DNA from 3 places in the Petroclostridium xylanilyticum genome. Region 3 is predicted to be linked to each of the others. Evidence: predicted binding sites of a transcription regulator. Region 3 holds the regulator's gene; each other region holds the start of a gene.
What was found. Region 3 encodes LexA, which represses DNA repair genes until DNA is damaged. Its sites were predicted from a motif close to CNAACANNTGTTNG; they were not measured.
Positions count from the first base shown of each region.

Region 1: a site for LexA is predicted at 5,706-5,719, ahead of CIB29_RS10390 (DNA polymerase IV). Genes of this name have one in related genera too.
Region 2: a site for LexA is predicted at 6,181-6,194, ahead of cbiB (adenosylcobinamide-phosphate synthase CbiB). Genes of this name have one in related genera too.

Region 1 covers NZ_NPML01000018.1:85,657-96,287, forward strand. Annotated here, with positions in the region: gene CIB29_RS10360 (DUF445 domain-containing protein) at 1-607, shown strand, start outside; gene speD (adenosylmethionine decarboxylase) at 906-1,298, opposite strand; gene CIB29_RS10370 (hypothetical protein) at 1,645-2,028, shown strand; gene CIB29_RS10375 (DUF4046 domain-containing protein) at 2,157-3,533, shown strand; gene CIB29_RS10380 (SPL family radical SAM protein) at 3,578-4,594, opposite strand; gene CIB29_RS10385 (5'-methylthioadenosine/S-adenosylhomocysteine nucleosidase family protein) at 4,545-5,483, opposite strand; gene CIB29_RS10390 (DNA polymerase IV) at 5,727-6,920, shown strand; gene CIB29_RS10395 (peroxiredoxin family protein) at 6,994-7,533, opposite strand; gene CIB29_RS10400 (cytochrome c biogenesis CcdA family protein) at 7,552-8,235, opposite strand; gene CIB29_RS10405 (Gfo/Idh/MocA family protein) at 8,325-9,278, opposite strand; gene CIB29_RS10410 (VanZ family protein) at 9,614-10,057, shown strand; gene CIB29_RS10415 (phosphatase PAP2 family protein) at 10,256-10,631, shown strand, end outside.
Region 2 covers NZ_NPML01000029.1:261,378-272,008, reverse strand. Annotated here, with positions in the region: gene cobI (precorrin-2 C(20)-methyltransferase) at 1-681, opposite strand, end outside; gene cbiT (precorrin-6Y C5,15-methyltransferase (decarboxylating) subunit CbiT) at 789-1,412, opposite strand; gene cbiE (precorrin-6y C5,15-methyltransferase (decarboxylating) subunit CbiE) at 1,402-2,028, opposite strand; gene cbiD (cobalt-precorrin-5B (C(1))-methyltransferase CbiD) at 2,021-3,148, opposite strand; gene CIB29_RS17740 (precorrin-8X methylmutase) at 3,170-3,799, opposite strand; gene cobD (threonine-phosphate decarboxylase CobD) at 3,783-4,904, opposite strand; gene CIB29_RS17730 (hypothetical protein) at 4,901-5,098, opposite strand; gene cbiB (adenosylcobinamide-phosphate synthase CbiB) at 5,108-6,109, opposite strand; gene CIB29_RS17720 (hypothetical protein) at 6,506-7,225, opposite strand; gene CIB29_RS17715 (hypothetical protein) at 7,292-7,729, opposite strand; partial or broken gene CIB29_RS19715 (transposase) at 8,134-8,327, opposite strand; gene CIB29_RS17705 (QueT transporter family protein) at 8,485-9,285, opposite strand; gene CIB29_RS17700 (energy-coupling factor transporter transmembrane component T family protein) at 9,348-10,127, opposite strand; gene CIB29_RS17695 (ABC transporter ATP-binding protein) at 10,135-10,631, opposite strand, start outside.
Region 3 covers NZ_NPML01000007.1:26,392-37,022, reverse strand. Annotated here, with positions in the region: gene carB (carbamoyl-phosphate synthase large subunit) at 1-2,899, shown strand, start outside; gene CIB29_RS03400 (dihydroorotate dehydrogenase electron transfer subunit) at 2,942-3,730, shown strand; gene CIB29_RS03395 (dihydroorotate dehydrogenase) at 3,810-4,712, shown strand; gene CIB29_RS03390 (histidine phosphatase family protein) at 4,726-5,382, shown strand; gene pyrE (orotate phosphoribosyltransferase) at 5,419-5,997, shown strand; tRNA gene CIB29_RS03380 (tRNA-Glu) at 6,061-6,136, shown strand; gene CIB29_RS03375 (tyrosine recombinase XerC) at 6,384-7,355, shown strand; gene CIB29_RS18830 (hypothetical protein) at 7,400-7,576, opposite strand; gene yneA (cell division suppressor protein YneA) at 7,669-7,980, opposite strand; gene lexA (transcriptional repressor LexA) at 8,148-8,783, shown strand; gene CIB29_RS03360 (methionine gamma-lyase family protein) at 8,848-10,140, opposite strand; gene CIB29_RS03355 (DUF3189 family protein) at 10,306-10,631, shown strand, end outside.

The DNA of each region.
Region 1 (10,631 bases), on a different contig from region 3:
GACCGACGTTATACATTATCTACTGGATGATGCTGAATCAGAAAATATACTTATTAATATTCAAAAGGATGTTGCTGACTTCTTATATCAAAAAATTAATTCTCCCGAGGTAATGGAAAAAATCAGTTTATATATATCACAAAGTTTAGTAAATTATATTGAAAAACAGTCAGCTAACCCGCTGATTAAAATGGCGTTGGGCTTTAATAAAGGTATTATAGATTCTATCATTGACATCATTACCGGAAAAATTAAAGAGTTGCTTTATACTGACTCCCGCGCTGTTATTGAATCATTGGTACAAGACGAAATACAAGGCATTTTAAACTTAGAAATAGGTAACTTGTCCCAAAAGGCAAGTGACAAAATTCCTGAAATAAGAGAGATGGCACTAAATATTTTTAATCGTATAATTAAAAATAATATTAGGACAGTTACAGCTCTGCTTGATATTCCTTCTATTGTCGAAAGACGCATCAATGATTTTGATATTCTGGAAGTTGAACAGCTTATTTTAAGCGTGGTGGATAAGGAACTTAAGGCTATTATTTGGCTGGGAGCATTATTGGGATTAATCATGGGCTTTTTAATGCCATTATTCAGTTAACATGAAACATAGTGGGGAGTGGGGAGTGGACAGTGGGGAGTGGAGAGTGGGGAGTAAAACCGAAACCACAGAAAAAGTCCGGTTTAGCAGGAAGAAGGGATGCGACTTGGGGACGGTTCGTCTGTCGAATGCGCTTTTCATGCGACTGAGGAACCGTCCCCATGTCGCACAGTCCCCATGTCGCAGCCCTGAGCAATCAAGCATATTTTCATCATTATTTGCGCCGGTGCAGTCCGGCGTGGCAGTTAATAGCAAAAAAGCGCTTCGAATAATACTCGAAGCGCTTCTTTCAGCTTATTTACGCTGTTTGTGTCTTCTTTTTAAAATTATCTACGAAGGTCATTTCGCCCATTCCACGTTCCAGGTTTACTTCGTAAATACGTTTTGAGCCCAACTTCTTTGCAATTAACTGTGCTGCTGTTTGTGGGTCAATTCTCTCCCCACAGGTAAATACGTCTATGCTCGCATAACCGTGCTCCGGAAAAGTATGGATTGCCAGGTGCGACTCAGAAATAATAACTACTCCTGATACTCCTTGAGGCGCAAATTTGTGGAAAGCCACTTCTCTAACCTCAGCTCCGGCTTCCAGTGCAGCTTCTACCATTACCCTTTCAACTAATTCCCTGTTGTCGAGAAATTCATTATTACATTCCCAAAGTTCCATAATACAGTGTCTTGAATAAGTATTCATGATACTGTCCCCCAATCTTTTTAATATTTTCTCCACCACGGGGGAAGGTTAGTTCAACCGATGCCCTAATCCACAGGATAGTTAGTTCAGCAGATGTTCCAACCCTTTAAGTGGAATAAGTACAAGTAAATTTGAATAAACTTAAGTATAATTAAGTCACTTAAAAAATATAACACAAATCTAGAGAAAAATCAAATATTTTTTTAAAATTTAACAAAAAGTTTAGTTTTATCTTTTCAAATAATGCTGTATAATATATATAAGAAGAAAAATACCTTTTTTACTTTAATAATGCATAATAATATAATATTATTATATTGTTTTTAAATTCGAAAGGAGCATATCTATGGAAGTTGACCGGATGCAAAAAGGTGATTTTTTTAACCTGGACAGCGCGGTCCCTATACCATTATCAATGACTAAGAAACTACTAAACATTTTATCTGCTGAAAGTACACTCATGTCAATAGAAACCGATAATAACCATCATTTTGTTGCAAAACTGCATTTACTTGCAAACCCAATTGAGTATTACAAAGAGATGAATAAAATCATTGGCAAAGCTTATAAAATCAGTAGGGATTTAACCAAGTACAGGAAATACAAGGAAAACTCACGAGTATTTAATAGTGTCAACATCATTCAAACTAACGGGATGTATTTTATTGATTTGCAATATAGAAGCGCCCAAGGATTTATTGATATACTTAACAATCATAAAACAGTATGAATAAGGCAGGTTGCTTTTCGGATAGGAGATGTCAAACATCTCCTTTTTATATTGTCAAAATCCGTTATTGAATAAATGTGTCCTAAAGTGGTACAATTATTGTATATGAAAAATTGGGGAGTTGAAATATGGTAGATTTATTGAAGCTGAAGACAGAAGAACTTAAAGCACTAGTTGAATATAAAGAAGTTCTCGAAAATGACGGTCAGTTCCCTAAAAATTTCTGGACTCAAGAGAAATACCAGTTAAAGGGAATTAAAGTTAAGTGCAGGATTCTAACCCGGTATTGCCTGGAGAATCTGGCCCACCTGGAAGTAACGGATTTGCCAAAGTACAATCTAAAACAAATCAAATCTATCCTGGTTAGAGGAAAACTTTTTGGAATGGTTCAACGTGTTTTTAACCATGATGTGCTGGAACTTTTAAAAAATGCTTATCCGGAGGAATTTAAGAACAGGACTTTAAAAGAATGGATGTGGAGCAAACACGGTTTATGGCACGACGATAACCTCATTATTGAAGCAGTCCAGGATATGGTGCGTAAAGAAGGTATCCGGCGAATTGAGGATATTCCTACCCTTGACTGGAAGAAGAGATTAATTAAGCACGGTATCTACAATGTTTTAGCCTATTTCAATTGGTCTATTTATGCTCTTTTTAACTTTGTATACCCGGATAAATTTCATCCTACCGATTTTAAGTATAAAATCAAATGGGCTGCCTCCGAATCCCTGGATAACGCTTTCTACTTCATGCATAAAATCTTTAAAAAGAAAAGGTATACTCTGGATGATATCCTTATGCTGGGAACCTCAGACTTCCGCAGGTTAGGGCTGGCCGGAATGCTGATGGCGTTATTTGATTCTTCTACTTTGAAAGCCAAAGAGTACTATTTATATAAAACTCTTGGCAATGAAGATCATCAAAAAGAGATTATTAATGACATCAATGCACTTATTAAGAAAAAACGTGATGAAGCCGTTATAAGAAGATTGAAAAAGGTTGCTGCAGGCAAATATATCTACAACCTGCATGCTCATCAAACCATATATGATTTTGTACAAAGGCATGCTAAAAAGAATAATATGACCATTGACGAATTTATTGCATCTTATGGGTTTGAATATAAAAGCGCCAAAAAAGATATACAGGAAATTTCTAAAGATGATATATGGAGATTGCGTAAACAAGGCTTGACCTATGTCCAAATAGCGGAAGAGCTGGGCAGCAATCCTACCACCATCTCAGAAATGTGCAAAAAGCATTTCGGTGGAGACCCGCTTATTCCAAGACCGATAGAGGATTATATTACCGTTCAGGAATTGATGAATAAGTATCATGTTGACCATAAGACCGTGATGAAACTGGTACACGAAAATGGTTTTGAAAATCATACCACCATACGGTTCAGATATTTAAAGAAATCTGAAATTGAACCAGCATTGAAGAAATACATTAAAACCAGCAAGCAGCATCAGTTTATGGTAAAGCGATATGCGAATTAAACTGCGACAGGATGCGACAAACAAGAACTGTCCCCTGTCGCATTTTAATACACCTTGTCTTTTTCAAGATATTTAATTACTTCATTATAGACTATCTGTTTCATTTCCCTTTCCTGCTTATAGCTTACATTTCCATCCACACAATTCATCTCATATGCAAAAACTTTGGAGTTCTTTTTCAGCTTGCTGATTCTTTTCATATGTTCCCTGCTCATGCGAAAAACACCGATGTTAACATCCCTGATTCCTTCCGGGGGAATAACAGCAAAAATAGAATGGATAAAGTTTTTGTAAACAGTTTCTAAATCATCTATCATAATGAGAGGTTCAAGGGATAGTCTAACCTTTAACCCTTTGGCTATTGCCTGTCTGATACTGTTTAACCTTGCCTCCAGTGAAGGTGCTCCGGCTTCATAGTTTTGTATCACCTCTTGCGGTGACAGTGTCCATGCAAAAATAACATTGCGCGGAATCTCCTTATCTGCAACTGCGTTAAAATTTGCACTTTTAGTTCTGATTTCTACCAAGACGTTAGCATTATTCCTTGCATAATGGATCCACCTGCCGGTAAACCCGGTTAAATTTTCAAATGCCAGCAGATCCGATTCGTAGGAAAGACACAGGTAAATCTTTTTATCCCTGGTCAATTCATCTACTGCACTGAAATAATCCTCCAGGTTCACGAAGATTACGATATTGCCGGAAGGATACATCCCCTGCAGATAACAGTACTCACATTCGTAAAAGCAGTTCATAATGCTTGACGAATAGTAGAAATGTTCTTCCCCAAAATTTTCACACAACCCCGAACCGGGATATATAAAGTCAAATTTCTTCTTAGCCAGGATCAGTTTTTGAGACCTTTTCTGGATAATATAATTTTGCCTGGGCCTGTTAAATATATCCCGATAGTTATTAATAAGTACCCTTTGCGCTTTTGGCAGTCTTTTTAAAATCTGCTCTGTCACTTCATGGCCCAATATCTCTTTCTCTATGTATATATGAGAAAAGCTATTCAGATAATTTTCCAATAATTTGCCGGAACAATTTTTTTCCTTCATCCTTTGTTTTCACCCTTAAATTCTCATACTCTTTCAAAAAATCTAAAACATTAACTGAATTCGTTTTATCCTTTCTAATTTTATAGTTTTCACATGCTTTAACCAATTGATTCTTTTGGGCCTCAGTAAGTCTCAGCCCCTGGATAACGCCGGCTATCATCCGGCGTTCATCAGCCTGCAGTATTTCTTCTTTTTGAAAGCTTTCTGCAATCACTGCCAGGAATTTATCAATTGCCTCCAGGTTATTATGTATTAATTCGAGTATAAAATCCTCTTTAAGCCTCTCCCCTTCAAGTCTATCCGAAACGATTTTAATCATATAAATCTGATGAGGAGAGAAAAATTTTGAAGCTGCCTGATAAAACCCACTACTTTCCATATCGCAAAGCTTTGCTGACAAGTTACTTTCCGTTGTTACCGGGCTGGCATAAGTTTCAATATCTGCTTCTTCAAATGGATGACGCATAAGAACATCCGGATAAAAATCCCTTCCCGTCTCATGGTCGGTAATTTTATTAATTAAATATGCCCTGCCTATTCCTGCATCTTCGGTCCCCGCCCCACAAATTCCGATATTCACAATGCAGTCCTCTTCTTTCAAAGTGTGTTGTGAAAGGATATGCGAAACTCCAATAGCACTGTTTACCTTTCCTACTCCTGTAATAATAAGGGCTATTATGTCGTTGTGGAAAACCTGAAAATAGTGGTCCTCATTATTCCTCTTCAATTTAAAATACTCAATGACAGGCTTTGCTTCAATATATAAAGCAGTTGCAATATACAGCATATTTGTGGTCCTTTCATTTTTAGCTATGGACAGGTGACATGGGGACGGTTCTTCTGTCACATAATTATGTGACAGAAGAACCGTCCCCATGTCACCTGTCATATTATATCATTAAAATTATATTATATATTTATCATAGATTCAATAGTGCGACAGATTTTACAAACACTGTTATATTATCCCACGGAACAAAAAGGTTGGCCTTACAGTCTAATTTAGTAAAACATATTGGAGGGATATATATGGATAATTTTGTAAATTTCATTTTTAAGTGTTATCACTTGTTTTGCCTCTTCTATTCCTTACTAAGCTATGCTATAATATAGAACAAACGTTCTAAATCATATGGATAAAGGTGATGTTATGCCTGGCAGAACCATCATTCATGTAGATATGGATGCTTTTTATGCCGCAATAGAAATTAGAGACAATCCTTCTTTGAAGGGTAAACCGGTAATTATCGGTGCTCTTCCTCACCAGCGGGGGGTTGTGTCTACCTGTTCCTACGAAGCCAGGAAATTTGGCATACGTTCAGCTATGAATATTAAGGACGCCTACCAGCGCTGCCCTGATGGGGTATATCTCCGTCCGTCCTTTGAGAAATATGAAGCAGTATCTTCTCAAATTAGAAAAATTCTTCTCGAATTTACGGATATAGCTGAATTTGTTGCATTAGATGAAGGGTACCTGGACATTACCTATACATCACATCTCTTTGGAGGCCCGGAACAGATTGCATGGGAAATCAAAAAGCGTATTAAAAATGAGTTACAGCTAACCTGTTCGGTAGGAATAGGCTATAATATGATGACTGCAAAACTGGCAAGCGAGGAGAAAAAGCCGGATGGTTTCTATAAAATAATGAACCCGGAAGACCTGGACGCTTTGATATTAGGCCGTCCTGTCAGTGTCATATATGGCGTAGGCAAAAAGACCCAGGAAATATTAGGAAAATACGGAATTTTCACTGTAAAAGATCTAAGACAATTGGACATGTCCTTTTTAAAATCATTGTTGGGTAGTCACGGTATAGATATCTATCATATGTGCCGGGGAATTGACCACCGGGAAGTAACTCCAAACGAAGAAGCAAAATCCTACGGCCGGGAAACTACCTACCAGGAAAACACAAATGATTTTAATTTTATCCGGAATACCTTGAAGGAAATCGTAAAAGAACTGGCGTTATTGCTGAAACAAGAAAAAAAATGGTGCAGGACTGTAACATTAAAAATAAAATTCAGCGATATGAACTCTATTACCCGCTCCCAGACAGTGGAAGAACCTATCAATGATACAAACACCATTTACAATATCGCCTGTAAACTGCTAAACAAGGTTGAAAGAAATAGATACATACGGCTGGTAGGACTATCTTTAAGCAACCTTACCAATCAATCCTTCCAGCAAATCAGCTTTGATATGTTGGATAACGCCCCTGTAAAGAAAGATAGGCTTTCCAATACACTCTTTCAATTGAAGAAAAAGCATGGAATGAACGTTATAAGAGATCCGATTGATTTCAGTAATAAAAGGTAAAGATAAAGATAAAGATTTAGATTTAGAAACAAGATCCTGTATCTATATCTATATCTTTATCTGTATCTCAGCCTCAATCTTTAATTATCTTCTTCGCAAGGTTAAGAATTGTCTTCTCGCTTGTAGCGCCTGAGATAGCATTATAAAATGTTCCATCGGGATTTATGATAAAGGTTATAGGTATTCCCTGTACTCCATACTGTGCGGATACCTGCCCCGTTTCATCCAGCAGCACCGGTAACGATAGATTATTTTTGTCAACATAATCCTTTACCGTCTGATAGCTTTCTTTTGAATCTACTGCCAGTATAACCGCTTTGCCTTCCTTGGCAAGCTTTTTGTTTGCCCGGTCAAGATCAGGCATTTCTTCTACACAATAGGGACACCATGTAGCCCAGAAGTTTAAAAAGACCAGCTTCCCTCTATAATCGGACAGCTTTACCTGCTTACCTTCCAAATCCTTGAGCTCAAAATCCGGAGCCACAATTTTTCTATCAATCTGTTCCAGTGCATTTTGTTCTTTGTTCCTGTTATAATAAGTATATCCAACGAAAAGAAGTACACCAATAATAACCGTCCAGAAAACTATATCAAATATTTTTTTTGCACCCATAATTTATTCACCCCCTTGTTACAGCGTCACACTAAAGTATTGCATTTTGCCTGTGAAAATAAGAATACCCATAATAATTAGGATGATTCCCGAGACTATGTTGACTACCTTTTGATATTTTTGAATAACTGTAAAGATTCCCTTAATTTTATCAAACAGAATAGCTGAAATTAGAAAAGGAATTCCCAAACCAAAAGAATATACCAGAAGAAGCAGAATTCCCCTGGTTACAGTTTCTTCAGTACCTGCCAGAAGCAATACGGAACCCAGGAAAGGCCCTACGCAGGGCGTCCATCCAAGGCTAAAAACTGCTCCAAATAACATGGAACTAAAAAATCCAAGTTCTTTGAATTCCATATGAATTCTTTTTTCTCTACTTAAAAAGCTTAACTTAAGTATCCCTAAAAAATATAAACCAAATATAATAATGATGGTCCCGCTAACCTTTTTAAGCGAGTCCGCATGGCTGCGCAGCAATCCCCCTATAGCAGTTGCAGATGCCCCCAATAACGTAAAGACAACAGTGAACCCCAGTATAAATGCGAGAGAATTGAATATCAGCTTTGTGTTAATACCTTCAGCAGTCTCATTTGACGTCCCCGCAAGATACACAAAGTATATCGGCAGCATGGGCAGAATACATGGAGAAACAAACGTGAGAATTCCCTCTATAAGTACCATTACGAGAGATACGTCGGTCATTGTACACCTCCTTTATTTAGGTGACACGGGGACGGTTCTTCTGTCACATGCATGCATGTGACAGAAGAACCGTCCCCGTGTCACCCGTGTCACCTTCTATCTAATAATTGATCTATAATCTTCATATTTCTCACTGTTTCTTCCAAACTAAACAGTGGCTGTCTATTATTTAGAACAGCATCGGCAAAGTCCTCGACTTCCAACTGATACCGGTCACTTTCTTGAACCTCTATTTCCTTCCTGCCTTCTGCAGTAGTGATAGTAATGGTTCCGGCGTTGCCAAAGAAGGTATCGGGTATTTCCATGACACCTTTGGTTCCTACTATTTCTGAGAATACCCGCGTGAAAGCGTTAAATCCAGAATTTATAACCGCTATGATACCATTTTCATATTTAAGTACAGCAGAAAATAAAACGTCTACTCTATTTTGCAGCACACACTCTCCGGACATGGATACTGGGGAACTGCCCGTAACCATACCAACAAAATTAATAGGATAGCATCCTACATCATATAGTGAACCTCCGCCTAGCTCTGGCGCCATTCTCACATCATTTTCCCTGCTCAATAAAAACCTGAAAGAAGAGTTGATATATTTCACATCTCCAATAATTCCGCTATCCAACAACTCTTTAACCTTCCTGGTCCTATCAGTATAGCGGTACATAAAAGCTTCCATTAATTTTACATTGTTCTGCTCGCATACTTTAATCATTTCGAGAGCTTCTTCCGTGTTTAATGCAATAGGCTTTTCGCATAATATATGTTTCCCTTTTTGTGCAGCCTTAATGGTCCATTCTTTATGTAATGAGTTTGGTAGAGGAATATATATAGCCTGTATTTCCGGATCGTCCAATAATTCATCATAGCTCTTATAGACCTTTGAACATCCGAATTTTTCCTGGCACTGCTTTGCTTTTTCTGCATCCCTGGACGCAATTGCGTAAAATTCTGAATTAGAGGCTCTTACTATTGCAGGTATAACTTGTTCCCTGGCAATCTTGGCATATCCCAGCACTCCCCATTTAATCCTTTTTTCCATTGTAGTTACCTCCTTGTTTTTAGTTCGAAGTTTGTGGTTTAGCCTTTTGAAAAGAACTGTAAACAACTTTCATTATTATTTGTACTATCATGTTGAATAAATTAACACTTATTAAATTATACCACTAATCTTAACACTTAATTTAAAAAATATGAAAATTATTTAAATTTATATCGATAACTCACTTTAAAATTATAAATAAATTAAGGTAGTTATCGATGAAATTCGCGAAGTTTGTATGAAGGAAATATTAAATTTTAAACTTCGCTCATTATAACCTTTTCATTAGTAAATATTTATGTTATATTGTTAAATGTTTCAAGGGAGTTGATAAAATGAAAATATATAATAAAAAGGTTTCATGGTTGTTGGTTATTTTATGGATGGGTGTAATATTCTTTTTCTCTGCAATGCCGGATACAGATTCCAGCCAGTCCAGCCTTGCAGCAGTAAATATAGTACTTGGTATCTTATCTGCTTTACAAATAACAGCAGACATTGGTTTATTGCATTTGATGATTCGAAAAATTGCTCACGGTACCGAATACTTTATACTTTGTACTCTTTGCATCAATGCATTTAGAAGTTCCGGTTTTTCATTACAACTAAGTCTTCTATATGGATTTTTCCTGTCAATTGGATACGCAGCAACCGATGAGTTCCACCAGCTTTTTGTACCGGGAAGGACAGGCACACTTACTGATGTGTTGATTGATAGTATTGGCGGTGGAATAGGGACACTAATATATTGGACAATAACTAAAACCCGGAGAAAATGAAAATAATGTTGAAACATTAAACATTATTTACTTTTTTTCGTATAATGTATAAGTATTCTGGAATTCCAGGGGGGGATAACAATCGAATTTATACAAAAAAAATTTGAGCAGTATAAGCATTTTAGTATACTAAGCTATTATCTGGTAATTCTCTCTTTATATAACATTTATGAGAAAATGACTGTTCCAAAATATATTATGTATTCAAGAATAGATGACTATATTCCTTTTGTTAAGGAGATGGTTGTGCCTTATTTATTCTGGTACATTTATATTATTATGGCGTTGGTTTATCTGGGTTGGACATCAAAGAAAGATTTCTACAATTTAGCCTTTTTTATGTTTATTGGAATGACCATTTGTTTTGCTGTTTATGCAATTTTCCCGAACGGCCAGAATTTACGCCCGGTTATCAGAGGCAATGATATTTTTTCCCGGCTTGTTTATTATATATATGTAACTGATACGCCAACAAATTCTGCACCCAGCATGCATACACTAGATGCAATAGCAGTACATGTTGCTGTAATGAAGTGTGAAGCTCTACAGAAAAAGTTCTGGATTCGGGCAGGGT
Region 2 (10,631 bases), on a different contig from region 3:
TATCATAGACAAATAATTTACCTTCTGCCCTATGAATTTATCTAAATCATATTCTATAATTTCTTCGTCCAATCCACACCTGCTAACCAATACGGATTTTTCCTTTAGTCGGTGACGTTCAAGCACTTCCACCAGCTGTTCATAATTTCTTGAAACCTTCATGAGTACTATATTATCAAAATCAACCAAAATTTTATCCAGGTTTTCGCATTCATAGGCAGATGGGATAATAGCTACTGTTTCTTTTCCTTCTGCAAGGGGTACATCTATCCGGCTCGCCGCAGCACAGAAGGATGTGATGCCCGGCACTGTTTCCGCTTCATAGCCTTTATCTTTAATTCTCCTAAAAATATAAATATATGTACTATAAACCATGGGATCACCCAGGGTTAGGAAAACAACATTTAAATTCTTATCCAACATGCTGCATATCTGTTTTGCTGCATCATCCCAATGCTTACTTAACTCACTTTCATCATAGGTCATTGGAAAGATAAGTTCAATAATTTTTTTATGATCAGCTAACAAAGGCTTTACAATATTTAAGGCCACACTTTGCTTTTCCATTGCTGTCTTAGGAGCTACGATGATTTCACATTCATCCAGCAGCCTTTTTGCTTTTAAAGTAACAAGCTCGGCATCCCCCGGGCCAACACCTATACCATAAAATTTTCCTTTCACAAAATTTCCCCTTTCCTACAGGTGTATATTTTTTAGTTGATGCGGCTTTTCCTTCGCTGCGTTAACAGGCTCTAAGCCTTTTCGCAACGTTCTTTCCATAATATTCATCAACTTAAATTATATGCGTAACCTTTCCTGCCGGATATAACATATATGGGATTCAATCCTTGAAACATATGTCTTTTACCCACTTTTTTCGCTCTTGCCACCGATACGCATACTACATCTATGTCCTCATATTCATGCTTCTCCAGCCAATTTAAAGTGTCATAGACCGTTTCTATGGTAATACAGTTTGTTACAATCAGGCCGTTGACTTTCAATACCTTATCGGAATAATCCAGTATTTCTTCCAACTGCTCTCCTGCCCCTCCTATCATAATCCTGTCGGGAACAGGCAACTTATCCAACACTTCAGGAGCACTGCCTTCTATTACTTCGATGTTGTATACCTGGAACTTTTCCATGTTTTTAGTAATTAATTCGATTCCTTCGGGATTTCTCTCTATTGCGTATACCTTTCCCCTTTTGCATTGAAGAGCCATTTCAATGGAAATAGAACCGGTGCCTGCTCCGATATCCCATACTGTCATATCTTCTGTCAGCCTTAGCCTGGATAGGGTAATTACTCTGGCTTCCTGCTTTGTCATGGGCACTTCCCCGCGAATGAATAAATCATCAGGAATACCGGAAGTTGTATAATTCCACACTTTATCATTTCTATGACTCATTTTCAATCACCATCACACTCATTTTAAAATTATTCATTTGAGAGATTTCTTCCAGGCTTCCCTCTACAATTCTCTCATCCTCATAGCTGAGGTTCTCTCCCACTGTTACTTTCTTGTCCTTTATACCGTTTGCTATCAGATACCGGGCAATTGCATCAGGAGAAAGCTTATAATCAGTAAGCAATGCTACTTTTGAATTATTTTTTACAATATTAATAAAATTCTCATCCATCCTGCCGTGTAAACTGGTTACATAGGCATCCTGCCACCATGTCTTCATTTTACAAATGAGATATTGTATGGAACTGATTCCAGGAATTACTTCCAATTCCTCTCTGCTAAAATAGCCGGACAAATAATTTAACATGCTATAAAATCCGGGATCTCCCGAAACAAGTACCGCAACTTTATGGGTATCTTTTTTCGCCTTAATAAAGTCAACTACTTCCCGAAGATTATTTTTTATTATCATGGTTTGCTTGCCCCTGGTATCAAATATGTCCAGATTCCTTTGCCCACCAACCACTACTTCCGATTGTCCAACAATTTTTGTCACAATTGGCAGTACATAATCCGGCGAACCAGGTCCTACTCCCAGTACATATACTTTATTCATACTGTTTCAACTCCTGTAAAATGCTCTTCGCAGTGTCATCCATGGCAAGAATACCTTTTTCAAGAGTAAATATCACTGTACCCATTTGCAGCTTGCAGCCGCTTTTCTGCCTGCACCGTTCACTGACTCGTCTCGCAATCATACCATATATTCCTGTAATTCCTGCCTGCTCCAGTAATTGCACTGCTTCTTCAGTGGTATTTGAGTTTAATAACGCCTTTACCGTGTCCCGGTCTGCTCCCTGTGCAGCAGCATAAGCCGTCATGATCTCTGCCCGTGCATCAGCCATATGGCTATGGGTATAAAAGATACCGGCTGCAACCTTAACCAATTTGCCCAAATGTCCTATCAGAAGTACTTTCTCGAATCCATACTCAACACATTTCTCCAGCATATATCCAATAAAATTACTTGTCCTTACAATAATATCTTTATGAATATGTAAACTTTCTATAGCCAGCTGTTCTCCATAGTTGCCCGGTACCAGAACAACCTTCTTATGGCCTGCAGCTGCCAGCATGCTTAGTTCCAGCGCCAGCGACTCTCTCCATGCCTCCTCTGACATAGGCTCTACAATCCCAGAGGTTCCCAGTATCGAAATTCCCCCTGATATTCCTAACCGCGGATTGAAGGTTTTTTTTGCTACTTCCACTCCCTCAGGGATGCTAAGGGTAATCTCTACTCCTTTACCCTTTGGAAGTACTTCACCAACTTCTTTTAATATCATTTGACGCGGAACAGGATTAATGGCCGGTTGTCCCACTTCCACCTGCAAACCTGGACGGGTCACGGTTCCGATTCCTTCGCCGGCTTTTATAACAATTCCTTCTTTATCAATAAGCCGTACACCGGCATATATATGAATTCCATGGGTTGCATCCGGATCATCACCGCCATCTTTTACTACACAACATTTCACCGCATTACTGCTGCGTTCTATTTGTTGTATTGGCAGGGTGATCCGCCAACCCCTCGGCGTATCGATTTCAATGGAATATATATCCCGATTTTCTATCAACATCATGGTTGCAGCTTTACTGGCTGCAGCAGCACAGGAACCGGTCGTAAAACCCCTGCGCATCTTTTTACCATTCACAATTGCATAAGGTTGAAATTCCATGACATTCACCACTTATCCCTACTATTCCTTATCTCCCATCATATACAATAAAGCGTTAACGATTGCAGCGGCTACGGTACTTCCGCCTTTTCTGCCATTGGAAATAATATAAGGAATACCCAGTTCCTTTATTGCCTCCTTGGATTCTACTACATTTACAAACCCGACGGGAACACCAATAATCAGGGATGGCATTGCTTTTCCTTCTTCAATCAATTCCTTTAACCGGAATAATGCAGTAGGGGCATTTCCAATTGCAAATATCTTATTCTTTGGATTTTGCACGGCTACATCCATGGAAGCCATAGCCCGGGTGATTCCTTTCATTTTAGCTGCGTGAGCCACCTCTTCATCAGAAATAAAACAGTGCACTTCCCCGCCAAACTTTTCTAATACCGTCTTGTTAATACCTGAATAAGCCATTTTTGTGTCAGTAATAATATTACTGCCTTTCTTTATTTCATTTAATCCAATTTCAACCGCCCCTTGGCTTATCTCCAGGATGTCTGCATATTCAAAGTCCGCAGTAGTATGTATTACCCTTTTAATAATTTTCGCTTCCTGGTCTGTAAAGTCTCTTTGTCCCAATGTTTCCGTAATAATTTCAAAACTTCTGGCTTCTATGGCTTTAGGATCATGTATATATTCCATCGGTTGCTTTCACCTCTTCCAGTGTTTTCACAAATTTCTCCAGAAATATGTCATTGCTCCTTTGATCTTTAATTGCAATTCTTATATATTTTTCATCCAGAAAAATAAAATTGGCGGCATTTCGTACCAATATGCCCTTCTGGGCCATTTTTTCACATAAATTGTAACTTGTTAAGCGGTCATCAAGCAGCTTTATTAAGATAAAATTGCAAAAGGGTTCGTATACTTTTATGCCATTTATACTGCTTAATTTACTAAAAAATCTCAGTCGTTCAGCCTTAATCCATTTTTTTGTTTCTTCAATATATTTCCTATCCTTAGGAAGTATTTCTGCAGCCAGGCTTGCCATATTATTTAAAGTCCAGGGCTGCTTTTTTAATTCCAACCGCTTGATTAATCTTTCACTGCCTATGCCGTATCCCAACCTTAAACCGGGGATGGCAAAAATCTTTGTAAGGGCTTTTATTATAAACAGGTTTGGGTAAACACTCAATTCATCAACCATCGATATATTAAATTCCTCATCCACAAAGTCTATAAACGCTTCGTCTATTACTACTGTTATTCCCTTTTCCCTGCAGAAATCCAAGATATCCTTCATCGGCTTTCTTTCAATGATCTGACTGGTGGGATTATTGGGATTACAAAGGACAAGCATTTCAATGTCTTCTGTAAGAGATTCCATCAAATCCCTGCTGTCAAGGATATAATCTTCTTCCTCTTTTATCCTATAGTGTTCTACCTCACAATCGGCAAATAACGCTGCCTGTTCATATTCTGAAAAGCTTGGACAGGGAATAAGCACTTTTTTTGGCTTCAGAACCTCCATTATTAAAAAGATGATTTCAGTAGCACCATTTCCCATAATAACATTAGACTCATTTACATGGTTGAATTCAGCAAGGCTTCTTTTGGCTCCGGTATAATCAGGATCAGGATAGCGGGTCAAAAGATTCATATTATTCATAATTGCTTTCTGTAAAGATTCAGGCACTCCCAGTGGATTAATATTGGCACTGTAATCCAATATTTCTCCAATACTTATACCATATTCATCTCTGGCTCTGTATACGTTGCCACCATGAACATCTTTCCGCAAGTTCATAAATTATCTCCATTTCCACCTTTATTATTTTTCTGTTGACTAGGATGTGTATCATCATATACTCCATGTCTTGCCGTCGGCTTATACCGGCATCCGTGCCGGGATAAGCCTAAAATCGCCCTCCATGGCGATTTTCCGGCTGCAACATTCCATATATGATGATACACATCTGCGACAGTGCGGTTGTGTCTCACGCTCTCCCGCTACTTAATGAGTACATACCCTATCCCAAACAATATTAAACTTAAAAAAGATGTAGCATACATAATCCTAATCGCACGTGCAATATCTTCAATTTCCAGAGGTCTCTTTTCGTCTCCGATCGCCGGTTTATACACTTCTTTTCCAAAATACACATTGGTGCCACCCAGTCTTACTCCCAGTGCCCCGGCGACAGCTGCTTCGGGGTAGGCACAGTTGGGACTTTTATGGTTCCGGCGGTCTCTCCACATAATTTTATATCCTCTTGAAATGTCATATCCAATAATGCCGGAAGCAAAGGGTATCACCACCCCCGTAATCCTGGCAGGAATATAATTTGCCAAATCATCCAGTTTAGCAGCAGCCCAACCGAAATTGATATATCTATCATTCATATAGCCCACCATAGAATCCATCGTGTTAATAGCTTTATAAATAAAAGCCAGGACCGGACCACCTATAAAAGCATAAAAAAGAGGTGAAACAATCCCATCCACGATATTTTCAGCCACCGTTTCCACTGCAGCCCTTATTACTTCTTTCTCCGTCAAACTTGATGTTTCTCTGCCTACAAGATATGATAAATATTTTCTCGCTTGAGGCAAATCATTATCTTTTAGGGCAAAAAATACTTTTCTGGTTTCTACAGCCAGGCATTTGGTAGCAAGGCAGGAGAAGAGGAAATAGATAGTTAGTATCGTGAGTAATGGGTAGTGGGTGGTGGGTAGTGCTTGTTTAAAAACCCATACGTCTATCTTTTTCGCAAAGTATAGCAGTATACTAATTATCAATAGAACTGTAAGCAAAACGATCATTACCAGAAATATTCCCGCTATTTTTTCTGTTTTTGCTTTATTTAATTGTTTGGATCTATCTATGGCATTTCTTAAGAATTTTTCTGTTTTGCCAATAAGATTTCCTATAAAACAAATAGGATGGGGTAACCAATGGGGGTCACCAATAATAAGGTCAATTATATATGCAATAGATATGTAATACACCATAAAACCCTCTCCACTAATGCAATAAAATCAGCCCAGTTGCTAACTCTTAATTCTAGATTTTTATAAAAATTATAACATCCGTTCGGACATGATACAATGAACATTTATATGATTATTGGTAATATTTAATTTGATAAATATTATTTACTTTTGAATTAAAAAGACTCTGAAGCTACTGCAAAGATTAATGCCATAAGAGAGGCTATTGAGAATGCAGGACCCGACGATTTGGTCGTATTCATGGATGAATCTGATGTCCATTTGTTCCCTCCTTTGAGGGCGATGTGGATGCCGTCTGGAAAGCAGGTGCGCATCCCTACCCCAGGGAATAATAAAAAGAAAGCAATCTTTGGAGGCATGGATGTGTTGAAATGTGACTTTCAGAAAGATTGCCAACTAATACCACCTTAGTTGTTTTATATAGTATGGTTTATCATCAATACTACAATCGAATATAAACAAATACAAATTACGCACTAATGATTTTAAATACTTAATGTATACACTTTTATTTAATTCTTCAATGCTGAAACCGGATACATTAATAAAAGAAGCACTTGTAAACCTTTTTCGATCAGATAATATATATTTGACATATTCATCATTTTTAAAGCAATTATAATCTTGTTCATCATCCTTGATTTTGTCAGAATCAATATATTCATAAAAAGCTGTTCTATTGCAGTCACATAGAAATGATTTTTCTAACGTAAAAAATTTAAGAATAGGATTAATTTTATCATTCAATATCATGTCTTTAAAAATATCTTTTACAAATTTATTTATACCATTTAATTGAATGATATATGGACTACCATTTTGATCAAAAGGGACAACTACGCGCATAAAAATGGTTGTTAACTTATTAATTTCATCTTCAACCGATTTATTATCAGATATCGTAATTGAACTTACAACTTTAGCATCAAATTCTCTCTCAAAAAAGTATTGATCAGCTAATGCTATTTGAATATTTAAGTTATTGCTTATGATATTTTCTATAAAAGACACATCTATATCCCCTGAGTTTTCACGGCTGTATACTTTTATATCATGTTGTGGAATATGATTTGCGGGATAATGTTTCACCTTTTCATAATTAATTTCTAAAAACATTTTAACCATCCATTCATAAAAATTTTTTTATCCATAAAATTTTTTTATAAGACATAAGAATTCTTTCTATTGAAGAATACGTATTATGGCAGTTACATTTGCGTATGTTTTCGGAAATAGTATATTAGTAGATTTAATATAAATGTTACCGTTTACAGCTGTCAAATTTGGTGTAGTACTTGTCGCTTCCCAATATAAATCTGCTTGTGAGTTTGTCCAATTTCTCACACCAACATGAAAGGTTACTACATCTACTTGAGAGACCGCACTAGTCATCTCCCCTTCAGAAGGCGCACTACGCATTTTGTCTTCTTGAGACATATATTTATAACTGCCATCCGGCTGTTTAACAAAAGTAACAGTAACTCCATCAGAATTCATTGATAAATCTAATACAATTTCTTGGTCTTTAACCGCATAATCGTTAGGACTTGCATAAGCAGTTATTGATATAAAAAATAAACAAACCAGCAACATTATTGGTAATAACTTAAATTGTTTCATAATTAAAACCATCTCCTTTGTTTATAATATATATTTTATATGGACCCATTAAAAACACAAGATTAATATACTATACTTTTCATAAATTTTTTGTAGAAATTTGTAGATTTTTAAAAATTTTTTATGAGCAATTTAGAGGATGTGACATGGGGACCTGTGACATGGGGACGGTTCTACAAGCAGTCAATCGGAAGTTTTGCCCGGTAAGCAATAAAGGTCAGTTTTTTCGCAGTACTAAAGTACTGCTAAGAAGCTGACCCTTTTGCATCACTTAACCTGGGCAAAATTTTCGATTGCGGAGAAGAAGGAAATCGCGGATGTCTGTCGCTATATGGGAATTCAATATTTTTCTTATTCACTTAAAAATATCGAATTGGTTATCTATATATATTACAATAAAGATTTTACATTCGCAGGCATAACCTGTTTATGACCTGCTCCGGAACATTGTTAATTGAATTAATGAAACCCCTTACAGCTTCACGAATCTGTTTTGCAGAGGAGTAGAAGACATTCTTAATTACATCTGATTTCAACCATCCCCTAGCCCTTCAATCATATTAAGTTTCGGGCTATAGGGAGGTAAGAAAACAAGAAGACCATTTTCTTTATATTTATTAACGTAAGTACCTACCGTATGCCGGCATAAGTCAACCATATTGGATATATCTATATTGATATATCCTTTAAGGTGATAACGTACAACCATATAACGCTGGTATATCCGTTTATCCTTGGTTTTGTTAATAGTTTCCTTATAATTTAAAAGCACCGTAGAACATTGCTGCCAAGAACGGTAAAATGCCAAGACCTACGCCGATACTACCGGCTCCACCGGCAGCAAAACCTGCAGCAAAGGCTGCCTGGTTAGCAAATCCTAATGAAATGATTAAGCCAACAACCAAACCACCTATAGCTCCAATTAGAACTAATGAAGAGTAAACCTTAGGCAACTTAGGAACAGGAATATCTTCAGGAGCTAAGATATCTGACCATAGCAATCCCCATTTTTTAATTCTAGGATAAAGCAGTACAAGAACTACAGGACCTAATACAGCAGAAATAATAGCATTGTTGACAGTGATAATTGTTGATAATGCTGCAAAAGGAACCATTTTTAATACATCAAGTCCCCATGCAATAACAATAGCACAAGCAGTGCTTGCTACGACAGTTGCAATTTCAAATTCGACAAACTTTTTAGCTGAATTGATGGTAGGAGTTTTGTCATCTTCTGGCAAGATCCCATATCTACCCCATATTTTATAAGGAATATAGGCATATAGGAAATTACCAACAAATCCAAACAGTGAACCAATTCCAAAGGTACCGAAAAAGTCACCGATTAGATTTCCAATAGCTGACCCCCAGGCACCGGCTGGTCCGAACAGAAGCCCTAATAATACAGGAAATAGGTTTGCCGGCCTGATTTCAGTGAAACCAGGAATTAATGGAATTGCCTTAAAAGGGATTAACACCGCTGCATAAATTGCTGCGGAAAGGGCGGTTAGTACAACCATCTTGGTGTACTTCCACATACGTAATGCGTCTTTCATTTTATCGACCTCCACTTAATTTTATTTACTAAACCTCTTTCGCTTCAACAGACTACTCAAGGCTATAGTATCACACCTTGTACAACTCCATAACCTATGATCCTTAGATATACACTAATAACAATACAAATAATACTAAGAGATATTATAAAAAAGTCTATCTTGCTAAATTTAGAATCTATAATGGAAGAACGAAATTTTTGCGCCCCAAAGCCTTTGGATTCCAAAGCCATACCAAAGGTATTGGTACTTCTTATAATGGATAAAAAAACCGGAATAAGAAGAGGTACGAATTTTTTTATTTTCTGGATTATATTCCCTTCATCTGCATTTAGGCCTCTTGATTTTTGAGCTTCAATGATAGTATAACAATTTGCAATAATGGTGGGTACTAACCTGATCGCCGTTGAAAACGCAAATGCAGCTTGATAGGGTAACCCCAGCTTCATAAGCCCAAGGGATATTTCCTCTATTTTCGTTGATGAAAGGAAAATCATTCCTGCTATAATCATTATATCGATTTTTATTGCCATTGCAATACCATAAAGCAAAGATTCAAGTTCTACCGGACCAAGTAATGGAGTAGTACCCTGTGCAAAAAAAGCCCACATGATAATTGTAAAAATACCAATGGTTAGCAGAATAAACCATATTCTCTTTAAATTTCCCAGTATCTTCCCTGTTGCACCATATACAATCACTGCCAGGCTGAATACTGTTAATGAAATTGGAGAACTAAATAAAATACCTATTATAAAGCTGGCAATCAGTACAATTATTTTCGTCCTGGGATCCAATCGGTGCATATAAGTATCTTTATTGAGATATAAAAACAAATTCATATTGCTTCTACGGCCTCCTTAAGCAAGCAATCATTTCATCAATGGATAAAACGGTATTTCCCATTTTATTTGAAAGTGAAACAATATGCGGGACTTTCAAAAAGCAGTCCTTAAGCATATCTTCCATTTTAAATATTTCTCTTGTTTTTCCATATGCAATAAGATTGCCATTTTTCATTACAGCAACCTTGTGTGCATATTCTGAAACCACCCACATGCTGTGGGTAACGATAATAATGGTATGTCCGTTTTCATTTAGACGCTTTATCAATTCCATCATTCTTCGCTGCTCGCTATAATCAAGGCCTGTGGTAGGCTCATCCAATATAATCACATCAGGTCTGGCTGACAAAATTGAAGCCACAGCAACTCTTTGCCTTTCACCTTTTGTAAGAGTAAAGGGATCTTCCTTTTCATATCCCTGTAAATCTACAGCTTCCAGAGCTTCTTTTACTCTTTGCTCAACTTCCTCCTTGGACAATCCTCTTATTTTAGGGCTAAAAG
Region 3 (10,631 bases):
TGAAGAGGGCTTTTTGCAGCAGCAAGGCGTAAAGCTTCTGGGAACAGCAGTAGAAGCTATTAAGATGGCAGAAGACCGTCAGGAATTTAAAGATACCATGGAGAGAATTGGTGAGCCTGTCATTGCCAGCAAAGTGGTAAGTACCTATGAGGATGCTCTTGCTTTTGCTAAGGAGATAGGATTTCCTGTTATCGTACGCCCTGCCTATACCCTGGGCGGCACAGGAGGGGGAATTGCAAATAATGAACAGGAATTGTCCGAAATTGCACCTAATGGTTTAAGACTCAGCAGGGTTCATCAGGTCCTTATTGAAAAATGTATTGCAGGCTGGAAAGAAATTGAATATGAAGTAATGAGGGACAGCAAAGGAAATTGCATCACCGTATGTAATATGGAGAATATTGACCCGGTTGGAGTGCATACCGGGGACAGTATCGTGGTAGCGCCGTCCCAAACGCTTACCGATAAAGAGTATCAAATGCTAAGAAGCGCGGCTTTGAATATTATCTCCGCTCTGGGGATAGAAGGTGGGTGTAATGTCCAGTTTGCTTTAAATCCGTATAGTTTTGAGTATGCGGTAATCGAAGTAAATCCAAGGGTAAGCCGTTCCAGTGCCCTGGCGTCAAAAGCTACCGGATATCCGATTGCAAAGGTTGCAACCAAAATTGCAATAGGATATGGTTTGGACGAAATACAAAATGCGGTTACAGGTAAAACCTATGCCTGCTTTGAACCTACCCTTGACTATGTAGTCGTAAAAATTCCAAAGTGGCCCTTTGATAAATTTGTAAAGGCAAAAAGGACGTTAGGCACACAGATGAAGGCGACAGGAGAAGTAATGGCAATAAGCTCTTCCTTTGAGGGCGGCTTGATGAAAGCTATCCGCTCCCTTGAGCTTGGATTATTTAACATAGAGCTGCCGCATCTAAAAAAATTATCAACCCAGGAAATTTATTCGAGGATTAAAAATATTGATGATGAGAGGATTTTTGTTATAGCAGAAGCTTTAAGACGTGGAATTACCGTTAAAGAAATCAATAGCATTACAAAAATAGACCTGTTTTTCCTGGAAAAAATCAATCAGCTTATACAGTTGGAAAACACATTAAAATCTAAAACCATTAAACAACTGGATAAAGAGACATTACTAAAAGCCAAAAAAATGGGGTATACCGATGCAGTAATTGCCTCATTTATCGGCAGCACCAGAGAACAGGTTAGAGATTTGAGAAAATCGCATAACATCCATCCATCGTATAAAATGGTTGATACCTGTGCTGCAGAATTTGAAGCTGTAACGCCCTACTATTATTCCACATTTGATGAACATTCAGAAGTAAAACAATCGGCTAATAAAAAGGTTCTGGTGATAGGTTCGGGACCTATCAGAATCGGACAGGGAATAGAGTTTGACTACTGTTCTGTCCATTCGGTATGGGCTTTAAAAGAGGCGGGATATGAGACCATTATAGCCAATAATAACCCCGAAACGGTTAGTACCGACTTTGATACGTCCGACCGTCTGTATTTTGAGCCTTTAACTCCGGAAGACATTGAATATGTTGTCGAAACTGAGAAGCCGTATGGTGCCATTGTGCAATTCGGAGGCCAAACAGCTATAAAGCTGACCAAAACATTAAAAGAATTAGGTGTAAAAATATTAGGAACCTCGGCTGAAAATATCGATGCTGCCGAAGATAGGGAGAAATTTGATAAAATACTGGAGAAGTGCGGCATCCCAAGACCGGCTGGCAGGACTGTCTTTACACTGGAAGAAGCTTTGGATGCAGCACAGCAGTTAGGGTATCCCGTCCTTGTAAGGCCATCCTATGTACTTGGCGGACAGGGAATGGAAATCGCTTATAATGAAAATGATATCACTGAGTTTATGGAAATTATCAATCGGGTAAAACAGGAGCACCCGATATTGATTGATAAATATATGATGGGAAAAGAAATAGAAGTAGATGCTATCTGTGATGGTGAAGACATCCTCATTCCAGGAATTATGGAACACCTGGAAAGGGCAGGAGTACATTCGGGAGATAGTATATCTGTTTACCCAACCCAAACCATTGACCGGAAATATAAAGATATAATTGTAGACTATACCTGTAAGCTGGCAAAAGCCCTGGACGTTAAAGGGCTCATCAACATACAGTTTGTCTTGTACGACAGCCAGGTATACGTGATAGAGGTTAACCCCCGTTCCAGCAGAACGGTGCCTTATATCAGCAAGGTTACCAATGTACCAATGGTGAATTTGGCGACAAAGATAGTCCTGGGTGAAAAATTAAAAGATTTAGGATATGGTACGGGCTTACATCCGGAAGGAAAATATGTAGCCGTTAAGGTGCCTGTATTCTCCTTTGAAAAACTGCATGATGTAGACATAAGCCTGGGACCGGAAATGAAGTCGACGGGAGAAGTCCTGGGAATTTCTGAGAATTTTGCGGAAGCTCTGTATAAAGGCTTGATCGGTGCAGGACTTAAGATTCCTAAAAAAGGCAATATATTAATGACTGTCAGAGATACGGATAAACAAGAACTGATTGCGATAGCACAGGATTTTGAAAAATTAGGGTTTAAATTATATGCGACAGGAAATACAGCACATAAACTTAACAGCAATTATATTGCTGCCAATGTTGTTAAAAAAATCGGTGAAGGCTCGCCGGATATACTGGAACTCATACAGGCAGGAAAATTTAGCCTGGTAATTAATACTCCTACGCGAGGAAGGCAGCCGGAAAGAGACGGTTTTAAAATCAGGAGAAAGTCTGTCGAACAATCCATCCCCTGCTTGACTTCCCTAGACACTGCAAAAGCTGTTATAGCCAGCCTTAAGTTAAATAAAGAAGAAAAGGATCTGGAGGTAATAGACATTACAAAAATATAAATATAAAAATAATATATATTTTTATAGTAGAGAGGAGAAAAAATGTTCAAACAAAACCATCTTTGCAAAATAAGTAATAAAAAAGAAATTGCTCCTGGAATTATTGATATGAGGATAATAAGTCAAGAGATTGCCCAACAGGCCAAGCCGGGACAATTTTTGAATATTAAATGTGATAACGGTTTAAATGCAATTTTAAGAAGACCTATCAGTATATGTGATGTTGATGTTGAAAAGAATGAAGTACGATTTGTTTTTCAGATAAAAGGCGAGGGTACAAAATTACTGGCAAGCAAAACGATAGGTGATTGTATAGATATCTTAGGTCCTCTTGGAACTTCATATACTTTAGAAACTAAATATGCTAAACCACTGCTTATTGGAGGAGGAATAGGCGTATTTCCGCTTCTAATGCTTGCCAAGTCAATTTCAGCTCAAAACATAACAGCATATTTGGGATTCAGAAATAAAGACATGGTAGTTCTTGAAGAAGATTTTAATAAGGTATGTTCAGAAATGCAAATAGCTACCGATGACGGAAGCTATGGATATAAAGGATATGTAACGCAATTGATGGAAGAAAAATTAAAACAGGGCAAGACTGATATTGTTTATGCCTGCGGACCACAACCAATGCTTAAGATGGTTAACAGTATCTGTAAAACATATGCCGTTCCCTGTCAAATCTCTTTGGAGCAAAGAATGGGATGTGGGATTGGTGCGTGTCTGGTGTGCGCTTGCAAGATAAAATCTGATAGTGCTTGGGAATACAAGCATGTTTGTAAGGATGGTCCTGTATTCTGGGGGAATGAGGTGATGTTTGATGAGTAATTATAAAGTTCGGAGTTCGGAGTTCGGAGCTCGGAGTTATAATTGTGAAAATGATGGTGCATCTCAACGCTCATTCAATATGAAAATTAACATTGCAGGAATCCAACTTAATAATCCCGTCATCACTGCCTCGGGAACTTTTGGCTTTGGCAGGGAATATGGAGAGTATTTTGACCTGAACCGGCTGGGGGGAATATGTGTAAAGGGATTAACCCTTACACCGCGACAGGGAAATAAACCGCCGCGGATTGCCGAAACGCCTGCAGGAATTCTCAATAGCGTTGGATTGCAAAACCCAGGTGTAAGATATTTTGTAGAACACGAAGTTCCATTTTTAAGACAATTTACTGCAAAAATTATTGCAAACATTTCCGGCAATACCGTGGAAGAATATTGCACCATGGCGGAAATTCTAAGTGATAGCGACATAGATTTGATAGAAATGAATATTTCCTGTCCAAATGTAAAGGAAGGTGGAGTAGCTTTTGGAACAAATGCCGGTACCGTGAATAACATTACACAACAGGTAAAAAAATATTGCAAAAAACCGCTCATTGTAAAACTCTCACCCAACGTTACAGATATCAAGGAGATTGCAAAGGCTGCAGAGGACGGAGGAGCAGACGCGATATCATTAATTAACACATTATTAGGCATGGCAATAGATATTAATACCCGCAAACCAATCCTGGCTAATAATGTGGGTGGTTTATCGGGACCGGCTGTAAAGCCTATAGCTGTTAGAATGGTATGGCAGGTGGCATCAGTCGTAAAAGTGCCAATTATCGGAATGGGGGGAATAATGACCGGAGAAGACGCCGTAGAATTTATGTTGGCAGGTGCTTCTGCAGTGGCTGTAGGAATTGCAAATTTTGTTGACCCTTTAGCGTGTATAAAAGTTTTGGAAGGATTAGAAAGTTATCTCCATAAGAATAACATTTATGATGTAAAGGAAATAATAGGGAAAGTGGAACCGAATTAAGGAGGTAATCCTTGTGACACGTTTGATTTTAGTTAGACATGGTGAAGCTGAAGGGAATATTATCCGCAGATTTCATGGACATACCGATTCTCATTTAACTCCAAACGGGCATTTGCAGGCACAAAAGCTAGCTGAAAGACTATCAAAAGAACATATAGATGTTTTATATTCCAGCGACCTTTCGAGGGCTTTTCAAACTGCAAAATACATTAGTGAACAAAAAGGGTTGATTATCCGTGTTGTTAAAGGTTTAAGAGAAATTAATGGCGGTGAATGGGAGGATGTACCCTGGGCCGATTTACCTCACAGGTGGCCGGAAGCTTACCATCACTGGGAAAACAAACCCTATTTGCTTCAAATGCCAAACGGAGAATCCATGGTCGAATTTCAAAACAGGGTGGTAAAAGAAATTATAAAGATTATAAAAGATAATAAAAAGAAAGATATCTGTGTAGTTACCCATGGTACGGTTATTAAAGCATTGCTCTGCTATTTTTACGGCAAGCCGCTTGAGGAATTTACAGATATTCAATGGCATGATAATGCATCCATAACAATTGTTAATATTAAAGATGATAATTACACGGTGGTAATTGAGGGAGATAATGCTCACTTGGGTGAGTTGAGCACCCTTGCCAAACAGGATTGGTGGAGGAAAAAGGACGTATAAAGTTATATAAAAAAGATATAGAAGGGGAGAATTTTTATGATTACAAGGGAAAGAGTATTAGAGATTTTAAAAGAAGCAGGTGTACTGTTAGAGGGACATTTTCTTTTGACATCGGGCCGTCATAGTAATAAATATTTACAGTGTGCAAAGATATTTCAGTATACCAAGTATAGTGAAGAGCTATGCAAGGCATTGGCTGACAAATTCAAAGATGCAGGTGTTGATGTGGTAATAGGACCGGCGATAGGTGCAATTCAGATGTCTTATGAAGTAAGCCGCTGGCTGGGGGTGAAAAACATATTTGCTGAAAGGGAAAACGGAATTATGACCCTTAGAAGAGGTTTTACTATTGAAAAAGGACAAAAAGTACTGGTAGTAGAAGATGTTGTGACTACAGGGGGCTCGGTAAGAGAAGTTATAAAAATTGTTCAGGAATCCGGTGGAGAAGTTGCAGGAGTAGGAGCAGTAGTAGACAGGACCGGAGGTAAAATTGACTTTGGAACAAGGTTTGAGGCAGTAATATCTATGGAGGTTGAATCCTATGAACCTGAAAATTGTCCTCTCTGTAAGCAAGGGATACCTTTCATCAAGCCGGGCAGCAGAAATTTAAAATAAAACTTTGGTATTTACAAGTGACAAAATGTGGTGTATAATATTACCTGCACCACATTAGAACTTGGCCCTATCGTCTAGTGGCCTAGGACGCCGCCCTCTCACGGCGGTAACAGGGGTTCGAATCCCCTTAGGGTCACCATTATATAAAATTTTTAAATGAAATAATCACCCGCAGTAGCGAGGCAGGGTGATTATTTTTTATCTCCAATATTGCTTTTATGATCGCAACAAAATAGCCTAGTCTTATTATCATAAAAACATCACCCAAATTATTTTTCCCAAATTAGAATTAAAATAGAAATCAAAATAGAAAAGTCTGGACACTGGTAAAAATTTGTGATATGATTATACAAAATAAAAATTTTGTATAATCAGGAGTGGAAGTTATGATTGATTTTAGTGAAGCGCCGCAAGTTATTCGAGACTATCTAAGTTATATGGAAACAATTAAAGGCAAATCAAAAAATACAACAAAAGAATACTTTTTTGATTTAAGGACATTTTTCAGATTTATGAAGATACATAAAGGTTATGTTGATAAAGATGCTGATTTTGAAAAAATACCAATTGATGATATAAATGTTGAGTTAATTAAAACAATAACTTTAAGCGATTTATACGAATATATGGCTTATGTTAATCGTAAACGTGGCAATAATGCAAACTCACGGGCCAGAAAGGTTGCCAGTATAAAATCATTTTTTAGTTACCTTAATACAAAAGCAAAGCTCATAGATATTAATCCTGCTAAAGAACTAGAATCTCCAAAAATTCAAAAGCGCATGCCCAGATATTTGAACCTTGAAGAAAGTAAACAATTACTATATGCAATAAATGGTGAATATAAAGAAAGAGATTACGCGATACTGACGTTATTTTTAAATTGTGGCTTACGGCTTTCTGAACTTGTAAGTATAAACTTAAATAAAATTAAAAATGATACTTTAACAGTTGTTGGCAAAGGCAATAAGGAAAGAACAATATACCTTAATAAGGCTTGTATTAATGCTATCAATAACTATTTGCGTGTACGTCCTGTCAATGGCGTTAAAGATAAAAATGCCCTTTTTCTAAGTGAGAGAAAACAAAGAATTAGCAATAAAACTGTTCAATATATTGTAAAGAAGTATATAAAACAAGCCGGGCTGGATCCTGAAAAATATTCAACTCATAAGTTGCGTCATACTGCCGCCACACTAATGTATAAACACGGTGGAGTTGACATAAGAGCATTACAGGAAATTTTGGGCCATGAAAACTTATCCACCACCGAAATTTATACGCATGTAGATAATGAACAATTGCGAAATGCCGTAGACCAAAATCCGTTGGCAAACATAATAAAGGAAGGGGAATAATAACTCCCTTTCCCCTTCCGGATACATTGTCGCTCTTCCCTTCCCTATTTATTTACTTCCAATTCTAATATGTCATCAATTCCGATAGCTCTGTAATCCGCATCATCATCAATACATTTTCCGCAGCTGGTACAAATTTTACTGCTATCTATATCACACATATTACAATCTCCGCAGTTGGTACACAATCTATCTTCTAATATACATTCCTTACGTGGCATTGCTTTCCTCCAACTCTAATCATAACATCAATAGTATTATTTTAACCATATATTTCTTTTAGTATATCATACAATCATAAAAAAGTAACTAGTTATTTAACAGGAACTCTAAGTATTTGCCCTTGAGTGAGCATTGCAGTTTCCATATTATTTTCCAGCATGATTTCATTAATAAAATTTCTAATATCCTTATGGTTTTGATTATAACGTAATGCTATATCCCATAATGTATCTCCAGTAGCAATATGTACATAAATATAATTACTTTCAGCTTGACCTCGAACGGATGTTTGGGCAAAAAACATAACAGTTAGAATGACTGAAAGGATTAAAATTGAAGTAATAAATGTTACAAAGCGCTTTTTATTAATAATCTTCAGCTTGAGCTGCGTTTTAGTTCTCATATTTCTTCCTCCCCACCAAAACGAACAGATGTTCTATGTGGTTAATTGTACCAGAACATTTGTTCTAAGTCAATAAATTTTTAAAATTTTTACGAACATTCGTTTGATATATTGTGTAACATATGTTATAATGACATTAAAATTTAATGGGAAAGGTGTCCTGATTTATGCAAAAAAAATTGACTGAAAAGCAGCAGATGATATTGGATTTTATAAATGAACAAATTGAGGAAAAAGGATATCCCCCTTCTGTCAGGGAAATATGCAGTGCTGTCGGATTGAAATCTACATCTACAGTACATGGTTATTTGGAAAGATTAGAAAAAAAGGGCTTGTTGCATAAAGATGCTTCTAAACCCAGAGCTTTGAGAATTATAGAAAACAAAGCTCGTAAAAATCCTTCATTGAGCAATATTATGCCTGCCAGGGAACTAATTCAGGTTCCGATATTAGGAAAAGTTACTGCCGGGCAACCTATTTTAGCCGTGGAAAATATTGAAGATACTTTTCCTTTACCTGTTGAATTAGCCCAGAACAGTGATGTGTTTATGCTTCGTGTAAGCGGAGAAAGCATGGTTGATGCCGGAATATTAGATGGTGATTTAGTGATTATAAGAAAACAAAATACTGCCAATAATGGTGATATTGTTGTAGCACTAATTGAAGACGAGGCAACAGTAAAAAGGTTCTATAAAGAAAACGGATATTTTAGATTGCAACCTGAAAATCAATTTATGGATCCTATCATTGTTAAGGAAGTTTCAATACTTGGAAAAGTTATTGGTGTTTTTAGAAAACTTTAGTTCAATTGCATTATATAAAGAAGGTACTGTCCGTGCAGTACCTTCTTGCAGTTATTAAGTATATTTATATTTTTAATAAACCTTTGTCCATCATATCTTGAAGTGCAATGATAATTCCCAATTTAGCATGGTTCCAGATTAGCCCTCCTTGCATATAGGCAATATAAGGAGGTTTGATTGGAGCATCTGCACTTAATTCAATTGAAGATCCCTGGATAAATGCTCCCGCAGCCATAATAACCTGAGAGTCGTAACCCGGCATATCCCATGGTTGAGGTCTTACAAAGGAATCGATGGGAGCACCCTTTTGTATTCCCTGGCAAAAGCTTATCAGCAGTTCCGGGTTATTAAATTTTATTGCCTGGATAATATCTGTCCTGATTTCATCAGATTTAGGACATACCTCAAAGCCAAGCCTTTCAAACAGCGCCGCACAGAATATGGCTGCTTTCAAACTTTGTGAAACAATATGCGGAGCCATAAAAAATCCTTGAAAGAGGTGTCGATTCATCCCCAGGGATGCCCCACACTTCTTCCCTATTCCTGGTGATGTCAGACGGTAAGCAGCTAATTTTATATACTCTTTCTTCCCCGCAATATATCCACCTGTAGGAGCCAAACCGCCACCAGGGTTTTTTATCAGCGATCCGGCAACCAGGTCAGCTCCTACTTCTGTAGGTTCAATGGTTTCAACAAATTCACCATAACAGTTGTCTACCAAACATATTGTATCAGGATTAATAGTTTTTATGGTATGAATTAACCTCTCTATTTCTTTTACCGTTAAAGAAGGTCTCCAATCATATCCCTTAGATCTCTGAATCATTGCTACTTTTGTATTTTTATCAATAGAAGCACTTATTTCATCATAGTTTATTGTTCCCATGGGTGTAAGGTCTACCTGTTGGTATTTTATACCCAGTTCTCTCAAAGATCCATTATTTTTCCCCCTTATACCTATTACTTCTTCCAAGGTGTCATAGGGTTTTCCTGTAACTGAAATCAATGTGTCTCCCGGCCTTAAAACCCCATATAAGCATAGTGCAAGAGCGTGGGTGCCGGAAACAATATGATGCCTGACTAATGCATCTTCACTTCTAAAAGTTTCTGCATAAACAGCATCTAAAGCATCTCTGCCTAAATCGTCATAACCATATCCTGTTGTTTCTACAAAATGACTGTCACTAATATGATTGTTTTGAAAAGCTTTTAATACTTTATACTGGTTGAACCGGCTTATGTAATCTATTTCGCTGAATTTATCCGCAACTTGCTCTTCTACTTCTTTTGATAAAATATAAGTCTTTTTGCTTATATTAAATTCTTGAAATAACAAATCAGCTATATCTCTTTGCATATAAATAGATCATCCTTTCTAGTGATGCGTATATTTTAACATAAGTATGCATGTTAAGCAACGTGTAAATATCTTAGGAAAAAAGCCTGAATAAATGAATATAAATCAGCAAACAATAAAGACTACTATTTTTAATAATTAAAAATCGCACTATGGAGGATTAGAATGATTATCATATATCATTGTTCAGGAGGATCGCATTCCTCTGTTCTGGCTGCCCATATTCATTTAGGAATATTGCCTTCTGACAGAATTCCCAACCCAAAAGAAATTATAGAAAAAACAAATTTTGATACCTCTTGTAAAAAAGAATGGGGTTTAATCAAGGTTGTGGGAATTGATGATCATGGAACAGTCATTTGCACTATGGGAAGGCGCTTTAGTGCAAATATCGTCATCCAGGCATTAAACAGCTTAAATGACATTTTAGGAAATAAAGGAAATTTACAATTAATTAATATTCATACTAATGTGAACCTTTTAATGAAAAT